Regions from separate parts of the Pedococcus sp. P2_E4 genome, predicted to be linked through region 1. Evidence: riboswitches for the same ligand, from Rfam matches in the RefSeq annotation. Region 1 holds a riboswitch; the other holds the start of a gene.
What was found. Region 1 has a riboswitch for S-adenosylmethionine ahead of AC1DV7_RS09715 (aminotransferase class V-fold PLP-dependent enzyme). Riboswitches for the same ligand answer to the same signal wherever they lie in the genome.
Positions count from the first base shown of each region.

Region 2: it holds a riboswitch for S-adenosylmethionine, as region 1 does, so the genes downstream of both, metX (homoserine O-acetyltransferase MetX) here and AC1DV7_RS09715 (aminotransferase class V-fold PLP-dependent enzyme) in region 1, are expected to answer to the same signal.

Region 1 is NZ_JBFUEO010000016.1:13,767-19,420, reverse strand. It holds gene AC1DV7_RS09725 (multidrug effflux MFS transporter) at 1-721, opposite strand, end outside; gene AC1DV7_RS09720 (FtsK/SpoIIIE family DNA translocase) at 927-3,650, opposite strand; SAM riboswitch class IV at 4,071-4,184, shown strand; gene AC1DV7_RS09715 (aminotransferase class V-fold PLP-dependent enzyme) at 4,241-5,654, shown strand, end outside.
Region 2 is NZ_JBFUEO010000038.1:13,634-19,223, forward strand. It holds gene AC1DV7_RS15020 (SufE family protein) at 1-66, opposite strand, end outside; gene AC1DV7_RS15025 (sulfurtransferase) at 68-961, opposite strand; gene AC1DV7_RS15030 (EcsC family protein) at 1,033-1,767, shown strand; gene AC1DV7_RS15035 (YkvA family protein) at 1,908-2,330, shown strand; gene AC1DV7_RS15040 (DUF4192 domain-containing protein) at 2,537-3,691, shown strand; SAM riboswitch class IV at 3,778-3,897, shown strand; gene metX (homoserine O-acetyltransferase MetX) at 3,914-5,050, shown strand; gene AC1DV7_RS15050 (universal stress protein) at 5,140-5,541, shown strand.

The sequences.
Region 1 (5,654 bases):
GCAGGACGAACGACGAGCCGCCGATGTAGGAGAAGAGCGTCGCGAACATGAGCCCGCTGATGAGCACCAGCCCGACGAACGTGCGGTCGCGCAGGAGGCTGGCGTAGGTGGCGATGACCGACCGGAAGGCCAGCGGCCGGCGCGCGTGCTCCGGCAGCGTCTCGCGCAGCGCCAGCGAGGCGAGGGTCACCATGAGGACCCCCGCCACGGCCAGGATGACGAAGACGCCACGCCAGGACGTGAGCTGCAGGATGGCGCCGCCGAGGGTGGGTGCCAGCACCGGGGCGAGGCCCATGACGAGCATCAGGCGGGACAGCATGGTGGCCGCAGCCGTGCCGGAGAAGAGGTCGCGGACCATGGCCATCGCCACGACTGCCACTGCAGCGTTGCCCAGGCCCTGGATCGCGCGGCCGACGGTGAGCAACTCGATGGTCGGCGCGAAGGCGCAGAAGACCGAGGCGGCGATGTGCAGAGCCAACCCGGCGATGAGCGGGCGACGTCGGCCAATGGCGTCCGCGAGCGGTCCGACGAGCAGCTGGCCGAGGCCCATCCCGAGCAGGATGCCGGTGAGGGTGCCCTGCACCGCGGACTCCGAGGCGGCCAGGTCACGGGTGATCGACGGCAGCGCCGGCAGGTAGGTGTCGATGGTCAGCGGCCCGATGGCGATGAGCGCACCGAGCACGAGGACGAAGCGCACGTACGACCGACCCGTCGGTGCCACGGGCGCGGAGTCACGCGCCGGGGAACGAAGGGCAGGAACGGCAGGAGTGGCAGGAATCGTCTCGGGGGCGGCAGTCACGTTGGCGCAACGACGAGAGACCCGGGATCCATTCCGGCCCGTGCCCCTCGTCTTGGAAACTCTACGAACACAAGGCCACGGCCCTCGCCGAGTCCGTGCCGGTCAGCTCACGTCCGTGCGGGCCAGCTCAGTCCCTGCCGGTCAGCTCCCAGGCGTCCTGCGAGACCTCTTCCTGCTCGTACCCCGCCAGGCCGCGCGCGACGGGGTCGTTCGCGTACCGCGGGTCGGCGCCCACGGCATACCCACCGGTCCGCACCTCGTCGGTGTGGTCGGTGGAGTCGTCGGTGACCAGGGCCGCGCCGTCGAAGACCGGCTCCTCGGCCGGGACGCCCGGCACCTCGTCGCCGCGCATCAGCGCCAGCGTCATCGGCAGGTCGTCGGGCTTGACGAGGACGTCGCGGGCCTTGGAGCCCTCGGAGGGACCGACGACACCACGCGACTCGAGCAGGTCCATGAGCCGGCCCGCCTTGGCGAAGCCCACCCGCAGCTTGCGCTGCAGCATCGACGTCGACCCGAACTGCGTCGTGACCACGAGCTCGGTGGCCTGCAGCAGCAGGTCGAGGTCGTCGCCGATGTCGTCGTCGATCTGCTTCTTGGCCGCGACGACCGTCACGTCGTCGCGGTAGTTCGGCTTGAGCTGCTCGGTGACGTGCTTGACCACCTGCTGGATCTCGGACTCCGTGACCCAGGCGCCCTGGACGCGCATGGTCTTGGAGGCGCCCATGGGCAGGAACAGCGCGTCGCCCTGGCCGATAAGCTTCTCGGCTCCGGGCTGGTCGAGGACGACCCGGCTGTCGGCGAGGGACGAGGTCGCGAAGGCCATGCGCGACGGCACGTTGGCCTTGATGAGGCCGGTGACGACGTCGACGGAGGGGCGCTGGGTGGCCAGCACGAGGTGGATGCCCGCCGCGCGCGCGAGCTGGGTGATGCGGACGATCGACTCCTCGACGTCGCGCGGGGCCACCATCATGAGGTCGGCCAGCTCGTCGACGATCACGAGCAGGTACGGGTAGGGGTGGATCTGCCGCTCGGACCCCGGGAGCGGCTTGACCTTGCCGGCCTTGACGGCCTTGTTGAAGTCGTCGACGTGCTTGAACCCGAACTGGGCCAGGTCGTCGTAGCGGGTGTCCATCTCGCGCACGACCCACTGCAGCGCCTCGGCGGCCTTCTTGGGGTTCGTGATGATCGGGGTGATCAGGTGCGGGATCCCCTCGTATGCGGTGAGCTCCACCCGCTTCGGGTCCACGAGGACCATGCGGACCTCGTCGGGCGTGGAGCGCATCAGGATCGAGGTGATCATCGAGTTCACGAAGCTGGACTTGCCGGCGCCGGTGGCTCCCGCCACGAGCAGGTGCGGCATCTTGGCGAGGTTGGCGATGACGTAGCCACCCTCGACGTCCTTGCCGACTCCCATGACCATCGGGTGGTCGTTGCCGCGAGCGGCCTGGCTGCGCAGCACGTCGCCGAGGCTGACCTTCTCGCGGTCGGCGTTCGGGATCTCGATGCCGATCGCCGACTTGCCGGGGATCGGGGACAGGATGCGGACATCGGCCGACGCCACGGCATACGCGATGTTCTTGGACAGCGCGGTGACGCGCTCCACCTTGATGCCGGGGCCCAGCTCGACCTCGTAGCGGGTCACCGTCGGGCCGCGCGAGAAGCCGGTCACCTGGGCGTCGATGTCGAACTGGTCGAGCACCTGCGTGAGCGACTCGACGACGCGGTCGTTGGCGGCGCTGCGGGTCTTGTGCGGCGAGCCGGGCTCGAGGAGTGCGTTGTCGGGCAGCGTGTAGGTGATGTCGCCGGCGAGCGCCAGCTGCTCCACCCGTTGCGGCAGCGGGGTCGTCGGCGGCGCCTCGAGGGCGGCCTTGACCTCGATCTTGGGGGTCCGGCCGGCTGGTGCGTCGGCGGCGCCGCCGGTCGCCCCCGGTGCGAGGACCCCGGGAGCGGTCGGGCGCTTCTCGCCCGGACGCAGCCTGCGCCCGTCAGGAGCGACCACGGCGGCCTGCTCGAAGGCCTCGTCGCCGTCCATCGGGCCCTCGGGCTCGATGACACGACGGCGGCGCTTGGGCTTGTCATCGACGGCGTCGGTGTCGTCGGCCTCGGGGGCGCCACGGTGCAGGAGGTGGTCGCGCAGCTCGGCGAGCCGCTGCGGGATCATGTGGACCGGGGTCGCGGTCATCACGAGCAGGCCGAACAGGCCCAGCATGAGCAGGATCGGGACGGTGCCGTAGACGGAGACCGCCGCCTCGATGGGGCTGGAGGCGAGGAAGCCGATGATCCCGCCACCGTCACGCATGCCGTCGGCGCCCTGCGGCGGCGTGGGGATGCCGGCGGCCACGTGGGCCAGGCCGGACGCGGCGAACGCGAGTGCCCCGAGACCGATGCCGATACGGGAGTTGGCGCCGTCGTCCTGGGGCGCGCGCAGCAGCCGGATGCCGAGGAAGAGCAGGGCCAGGGGCACGGCGTACGCGACCCGCCCGAAGGTGCCGGCGACGACCGCGTGGATGACGTCACCCACGGCACCGTCGAGCGCCCACCACTCGCGGGCCGCCACGACGATGGACAGGCCGATGAGGAAGAAGCCGACGCCGTCGCGGCGGTGCTCCGGCTCGAGGTCGCGGGCGCTGCTGCCGACCCGGCGCACGGCGCCGCCGGCGACGTGCGCCATGCCCATCCACGTCCCGCGCACGKCGCGCAGCGGCAGGGGCAGTCCCCCACCGGTGGTCTTGCCGCGGGCAGGGGACTTGCGGGGCGCGCTGGACCTGCGGTTGGCAGGCCGGGTCGCAGTGCTGCGTCGCGGGGCCTGACCTCCCGTGGAGCGCGTCGAGGTGGACGGACGTGTCGCCATGGTCGCAGGCTACGCGAAGGTCACTTCGGAAACACGCGTCACACGCGTTACAGGCACCAGGAATGTGCCCGGCAGGCACGGATCGCCCCGTCGCGACAGGTGGCCGTTATGTCCGCAGATCAGCCTCGGCCGAACGGTCGACGTGCCCGCGGAGATCGGCCATATCGCGCCCACACCCATTCTCCCGGAGGGACACGGGTGAAACGCTGAGCCTGCGTCTGGCGGGGCCTGCGCCGACGGTCACCACCATGGCCGTCGGCGCAGGCGCGCAGAAGGGGGATTCTCCGCGCGAAGACGCCTGGCGTCGGCGCCCCGTCAGACCTCCTCCAGGGCCGTCGGGCATCCCGGACATCTCAGATGCCGGGAAGGAGCGCCCGAGTGCTGGATCGGGGCGACGTCCCGCCGCTACCCTCGACGACAGGTCATGAGTGTCAGCGCGAAGCCCCGGCTTGCTGACCAGCAACCCTCCTCCGCGGTGGGGTGCTCCGGGTGACGACCGGGTCGCCTGCACGACGCAGGCGGCAAGCGCGGACTCGCGACCAACCGGCTCTCACGGTCTCGGGTCCCACCCGGACCAGGAGCTGCCCCACATGTCGATCGCCAGCACACCCCCGACGCCGTTTCGCCGCACGGCTCCCCTCGCCCACGCCAGGGCCCTGGGGGCTGACGGCCACCGCGACCACCTGCGTGCGGTCCCCGCGCCGGGCACGGCCCCCGCGCTGCCGCCCGTGGTGTCCGAGGCCCTGGCCGTCCCGACCCTGCACGGCACGGTCGACTACGCGAACTTCGACCACGCTGCCTCGACGCCGGCGCTCGTCGGGGTCAAGCGGGCGGTCGACACCGCCCTGCGCACGTACTCCTCGGTGCACCGGGGCAACGGCTACGCCTCGCGGGTGACGAGCGCGTGGTACGAGCAGGCTCGTGACGAGGTGCGCACCTTCGTCGGGGCGCGCGAGTCGGACGAGGTGGTCTTCACCCGCAACAGCACCGACTCGTTCAACCTGCTGGCACGCGCCCTCCCCCGCGACACGGCCGTGTTCGTCTTCGAGACCGAGCACCACGCGGCCCTGCTGCCCTGGCCCGCGGCTCGCACCCACCGCCTCCCGGTGCCGGGCAGCGTCCGTGACGCCGAGGCGATCCTGCGGGCGGCGTTGCGGCGCAACCACTCCCGCCACCGCCTGGTCGTCCTCGCCGGCGCCTCCAACGTCACGGGTGAGATCTGGCCGATCCGCCAGCTGGCTGCAGTCGCCCGCAAGGCAGGCGCGCGCGTCGTGCTCGACGCGGCGCAGTACGCCCCCCACCGCCCGGTCGACCTCGATGACCTCGGCGTCGACTACGTCGTCCTGTCCGGGCACAAGCTCTACGCGCCGTTCGGTGCCGGCGTGCTCGCCGGCCGTCGCGACTGGCTCGACGCTGCAGCGCCCTACCTCGCCGGTGGTGGCGCGACCCGCCTGGTGACCGAGCGCGGCGTGGTCTGGCAGGAGGGCGCGGCGCGTCACGAGGCCGGGAGCCCCAACGTCATCGGCGCCGTGGCCCTCGCGGCCGCCTGTCACGCCCTGCGCACCCACGCCGAGGCGATAGAGGCCCACGAGGCGAGCCTGGGCCGAGCCCTGCTCGACGGGCTGAGGGCCATCGACGGCGTGGAGACCTACTCGCTGTTCACGCCCGACCACGAGCGCGTGGCCGTGGCGACCTTCACCGTCGACGGCGTCGACTCCTCGCTCGTGTCCACCGTCCTGGCGGCCGAGCACGGGATCGGCGTGCGGGACGGCAAGTTCTGTGCGCACCTGTGCGTGGACGCGCTGCTCGAGACCGACCCGACCGACCCGTATGCCGAGGGGCCCGCGACGGCGGTCCGCGCCAGCGTGGGGCTCGCCACCACAGCGGCCCACGTCGAGCGGCTGCTCGCCGCCGTCGCGGACCTCGCGGCGCACGGGCCGGCGCACGACTACGAGCTCACCGCCGACGGCTGGGTCGTCGATGACGACCCCCGGGACGCCCTGC
Region 2 (5,590 bases), on a different contig from region 1:
GAGATCCGCGAAGTCGGTGGCGATCTCCTCGAGCCCCGCGGGCATCACCGCGGCGGTGTCGGTCACGTCACCGCTCCACGGGGACGCGCACGGCGTTGCCCCACTCGGTCCACGAGCCGTCGTAGTTGCGCACCTCGCCGAACCCCAGCAGATGGGTCAGGACGAACCAGGTGTGCGACGAGCGCTCGCCGATGCGGCAGTAGGCGATGGTCGGCTCGCTCGGCGACAGGCCCTGCTCCTGGAGGTAGATCGCCTCGAGGTCCTCACGCGACTTGAACGTGCCGTCCTCGTTGGCTGCCCGAGCCCACGGCACCGACTTCGCGCCAGGGATGTGGCCACCGCGCATGGCGCCCTCCTGCGGGTAGTCGGGCATGTGAAGCAGCTCACCGGAGTACTCGCCGGGGGAGCGGACGTCGACCAGCGGCCCGCCGAGGTGGGCGAGGACGTCGTCCTTGAACGCGCGGATCGGTGCGTCGTCCCGCTCCACCACCGGGTATGCCGCGTCGCCCGTGAGGGTCGCGACCGCCGGCAGGTCCTTGGTGACCTCGCGACCCTCGGCGAGCCACTTGGCGCGACCACCGTCGAGCAGCCGGACGTCCTCGTGGCCGAACAGGCTCATCACCCACAGGGCGTAGGCGGCCCACCAGTTGTTCTTGTCGCCGTAGACGACGACCGTCGTGTCGCGGCCGACCCCACGTGCGGACATCACCGCGGCGAACTGCTCGGCGTCGACGTAGTCGCGCATCACCGGGTCGTTGAGGTCCTGGTGCCAGTCCAGCTTGAGCGCGCCGGGGATGTGGCCGGTGTCGTAGAGCAGGACGTCCTCATCGGACTCCAGGACGACGACGCCGTCGGGACCGCCGACCTCGCCGGCGTCGATCTTCGCGGCCAGCCAGTCGGTGGTGACGAGGCGCTCGGGGTGGGCGTACTGGGCGAAGGCGCTGGCGGGGGAGTCGGTCATGTCCCAAGGCTAATCCCGCTGGTCAGCGGGCCTCGTGGCAGGATGGCCGGACACCGACTTAGGAGGGTTTCGTGGGTTTCCTCGGATTGGGCAAGGACGACGCCGACAAGGCAGTCGAGCAGGTCAAGGGGACCCGGTCCGCCCTCGAGCAGGCCCAGCAGGGCCGCGAGGACTCCGGGATGTTCTCGGGCGCCGTGACCGGCATGGTCGAGAACCTCCTCGACCTCGGGATCGACGGCAAGGGCCCCTTCGACTCGGCCCAGAAGGTCGCCGACGTCAAGCGCGCCGAGAAGCCTGACGCCGAGGAGGCCATCGACGCCGTCGTGCGCGGTCACCTCAAGCTGGCCGCGGCCGGCGGCTTCGTGACGGCGCTGGGTGGCTTCATCACGCTCCCGGTCGCGCTGCCCGCCAACGTCCTCGAGTTCTACGTCGTCGCCACCCGCATGGTCGCCGCCATCGCGTCGCTGCGCGGCTACGACATCAAGCAGCCCCAGATCCGCTCGGCGGTCCTCCTCACCCTCGTGGGCGCCGACGCCGACGACCTGCTCAAGAAGGCCGGGGTCGCCTCGACCGGTCGCCTCGCCAACCTCGCGGCCCAGCGGCTGCCCGGGCCGGCGATGATGGTGGTCAACAAGGCTGTGGGCTTCCGGCTGCTGTCCACCGCGGGCAGGAAGACGCTGACCCGGTTCGGCAAGGGCGTGCCGGTCGTCGGTGGAGTCATCGGCGCAGGGCTCGACGGCTACCTGCTCAAGAAGATCGCCGACCACGCCCGCCACGAGTTCCCCCCGCGCACGATGAAGTACTGACCGCGCGTCGTACCCGGGTGCGGCGACGGTCGTCCCGGGTGAGCTGGCTGGAACCGCCCGCGGGAATGCTGCGTCAGAACCAGTCGTTGGAGCACTGTTCGGGCCCACCCGCGGTGCCCGAGACGAGCAAGGAGCACGACATGTCCACCAAGGCCACCCGCCACGGCTCGCGGTGGGGTGCGTTCCGCACCCTCGCCACCGCCATCCGCGCCGCCACCCGTCCGGGCTCCCCGGCACTCGGTGAGCGGCTCACCAGCCTCCCGCGCCTGGTCCGGGCGACGTTCCGCGGCGAGTATGCCGGGACGACCAGGGGGCGCCTGCTGCTGCTCCTCGGCGCGGTCGCCTACGTCGTGTCACCCGTGGACGTGCTGCCGGAGGCGTTCCTCCCGCTGATCGGCCTCGCTGACGACGCGATGGTCGTCTCGTGGATCGCCGCCAGTGTCATCAACGAGACCGAGTCGTTCCTGCGCTGGGAGCGCACGTCGGCGCAGGCTGCCCCGGGGGCCGGTGCCGGTGCCGGTGCCGCGGACGCGGAGACGGTGACCGGCCACGTCGTGGGCTGACGCCCGCTCGTCTGAGGCGCCTGCGCGCCTCAGTCCACGCGGCGGCAGGGAGCCGTGAGGCCCGCTCGACGATCCCGTGCCCACCGGGCACGGGATCGTTTTTGTTCCAGCGCTTTCCACAGGGGCCATCGGCGCGCTGGCCACGCATCCACAGATCGGCGACGAGCCCTCGATGTGGCGTGACGGTCTCCCGGATCGTGTTGTGCATGAACACGATTCGACTCGGCAGCGCCGCTGAGCTGCTCGCAACCCTGCCCTACCAACTGGGCTACCACCCTCGCGACAGCATGGTCGTGGTCGAGCTCAAGGCACGCCGCCTCGGGCTGGTGGAGCGCATCGACCTGCCACCTCCGGCCCATGCGGCCGAGGCCGCCGCCCTGCTCGTCGAGCCGATGGTCCGCCACGGGGCCACCGCGGTCATCCTGATCGGCTACGAGACGCAGGTCGACGCTGCCGGGCCGCTGGTCGACGAGGTGCGCTGGGCGCTGGCCCGCGACGGGATCGCGGTCGTCGACACGCTGCTGGTGCGTGACGGCCGCTACTACAGCCTCGACTGCGATGCGGGGTGCTGCCCCGTCGAGGGTGCGCCCCTGCCAGACCCGTCACGGGTGTCCGCCGTCGCGGACCTCGTCGCCCAGGGGCGTGGCGTGCTGCCCGGTCGGGAGTCCGTGGTCGAGCTCGTGGCCGCCACACCACCGCTGTCCGAACGCGTTGATGCCGCGATCGCAGCGCTGGACCGCGGGCCTGCATCCGGCACGCAGGTGCGCCATGCAGGTGCGGCGTTCGGCCTGGGGCCGCCGGCTCCGTCGGGGGCGACCGAGCACGTCGACCAGAGCCGCATGGCCCGACGGCGGCATGCCCTCTCGCTCTGGGCCGTCGTGGGGGACCGGGCCGAGGCGACGACGACGCAGGACTTCCTGACGCCGGAGCAGGTGGCGGACCTCGTGGTGAGCCTGCGTGACCGCAGTCTGCGCGACATCCTCATCGCCTGGTGGTGTCCGGGGTCCCTCGCGCTGGAGGCGTTTCCCGGCGAGCTGGTCGACGAGGTGCGCGCTGCGTTTGCGGACGATCGCGGCCCGCGGCCCTTCCTCGTCCCGAGGCTGGCGTGGCTCGCGCGGGCCGTCGGCGACGAGCACGCCGCGCCGGTGCTGACCGTCCTCGCGAACGTCGCCCTGCACGGGGGCGACGGCACGCTCGCACGGGTCGCCCTCGACCGCGCGCTCGAGCAGAGTCCCGGCTACACGCTCGCCCGGCTCCTCGCGCGGATGCTCGACCTGGGGATCCGTCCGGACGACGTCCCCACCGACAGCTCGGCAGGCGACGACGGTCCCGAGGAGGTGGTGCCACTTCGGTCCGCCTGAGCTCGCGCCGCGGGGGACTCCTGTCCAGGCAGTCCAGTTGCCGGACGCAGGCTCGCGGGCAGCCCTCGACTCGTATCATGGGCTGAGGTCATGAGTTCCAGCGACAAGCCCCGGCTCGCTGGGCGGCAACCCTCCTCGCGGTGGGGTGCCCCGGGTGATGACACGGCCGGTCTGGGCGGCATGGATCCAGGCGGCAAGCGCGATGCCTCAGGAGACCTTCTGATGACGACCACCTCTCGTCCGCCGACCAGCAGCGGTGCGTGGCGTGATGACGACCCCGTGGGGGGACGGCAGTTCCTCGATCTCGGCGCGGTCGAGCTCGAGCGTGGCGGGGTGCTGCCGGGGGTGCGGCTGGCGTACGAGACGTGGGGCGAGCTGAACGCCGCCGCGGACAACGCGATCCTCGTCGAGCACGCCCTCACCGGCGACAGCCACGTCGTGGGCGAGGCCGGCCCCGGTCACCCGACGCCCGGGTGGTGGGACGGCCTGATCGGGCCGGGGCGTGCCCTCGACACCGAGCAGTACTTCGTGGTGGCCGCCAACGTCCTCGGGGGCTGTCAAGGCAGCACCGGCCCGTCGTCCAGTGCGCCCGACGGGACGCCGTGGGGGAGCCGGTTCCCGTTCATCACGGTGCGGGACCAGGTGCAGACCGAGGCGCTGCTCGCCGACGCCCTCGGCATCGCGCGGTGGCGGCTGGTCCTGGGTGGCTCGATGGGCGGGATGCGCGCCCTCGAGTGGGCCGTGACCCACCCCGCGCGCGTGGAGTGCGCGCTGGTCCTCGCGTCCACCGCATACGCCACTGCCGAGCAGATCGGCTGGTGCCAGGCCCAGCTGCTCGCCCTGCGCGGCGACCCCCACTTCCACGGGGGCGACTACTACGACGCCGAGTCCGGACCCGACGCGGGGCTGGGCATCGCCCGTCGCATCGCGCACGTGACCTACCGCAGCGAGCTCGAGCTCCACGAGCGGTTCGGGCGGCACGCCCAGGGCGAGGAGGACCCCCTGGGCGGCGGCGGACGGTACGCCGTCGAGTCCTACCTCGACCACCACGCCGGCAAGCTGGCTGGGCGCTTCGACGCCAACTCCTACATCGTCCTCACCGAGGCGATGAACTCCCACGACGTCGGCAGGGGCAGGGGAGGCGTGCCGGCCGCACTACGCCGAGTCACGGGCGACCTCGTCGTGGTGGCGGTCGACTCCGACCGTCTCTACCCGCCGCGGCTGTCCCGCGAGATCGTGGACGCGGTGCCCGGTGCCCGGCTGCACACGGTCCACTCCGACTACGGCCACGACGGTTTCCTCATCGAGGTCGACCAAGTGGCTGGCCTCGTCGAGCAAGTGCTGCACCCGCCTGCCTGACGGGGTGATTTCCGGTAGCGTCAACCACGCGGCACAGGTCGCGGACACCCGAGCAGGCTCGGGTCAGGTCGACGAACGAGGAGGTTCAGGTGGCCATCGTTGTGGGGTACGTGCCGACGAAAGAGGGTCGCGCCGCTCTGCGTCGCGCCGCGGACGAGTCGCTGTTGCGCAAGTCCAAGCTGATCGTCATCAACTCCCAGCGCGGGGGCCGCGACTACGACGGTGCCGAGGCGGAGCGGTTCGAGACCGAGCTCAACCGCATCCAGGGTGAGCTCGACGAGGTCGGCATCGAGCACGAGGTCCGCCAGCTGGTGCGCGGCAACGAGCCCGCCGAGGACCTCATCGCCGTGGCCGAGGAGGAGTCGGCCGACTTCATCGTCATCGGGCTGCGCCGTCGCACGCCGGTCGGCAAGCTGATCCTGGGCAGCAACGCCCAGCGCATCCTGCTCGACGCGTCCTGCCCGGTCCTGGCGGTCAAGGCCGACAGCTGACCCACCGCGCCGCTCGAATTCACGGCTCGATGCGGGGATTGCCGGGTTC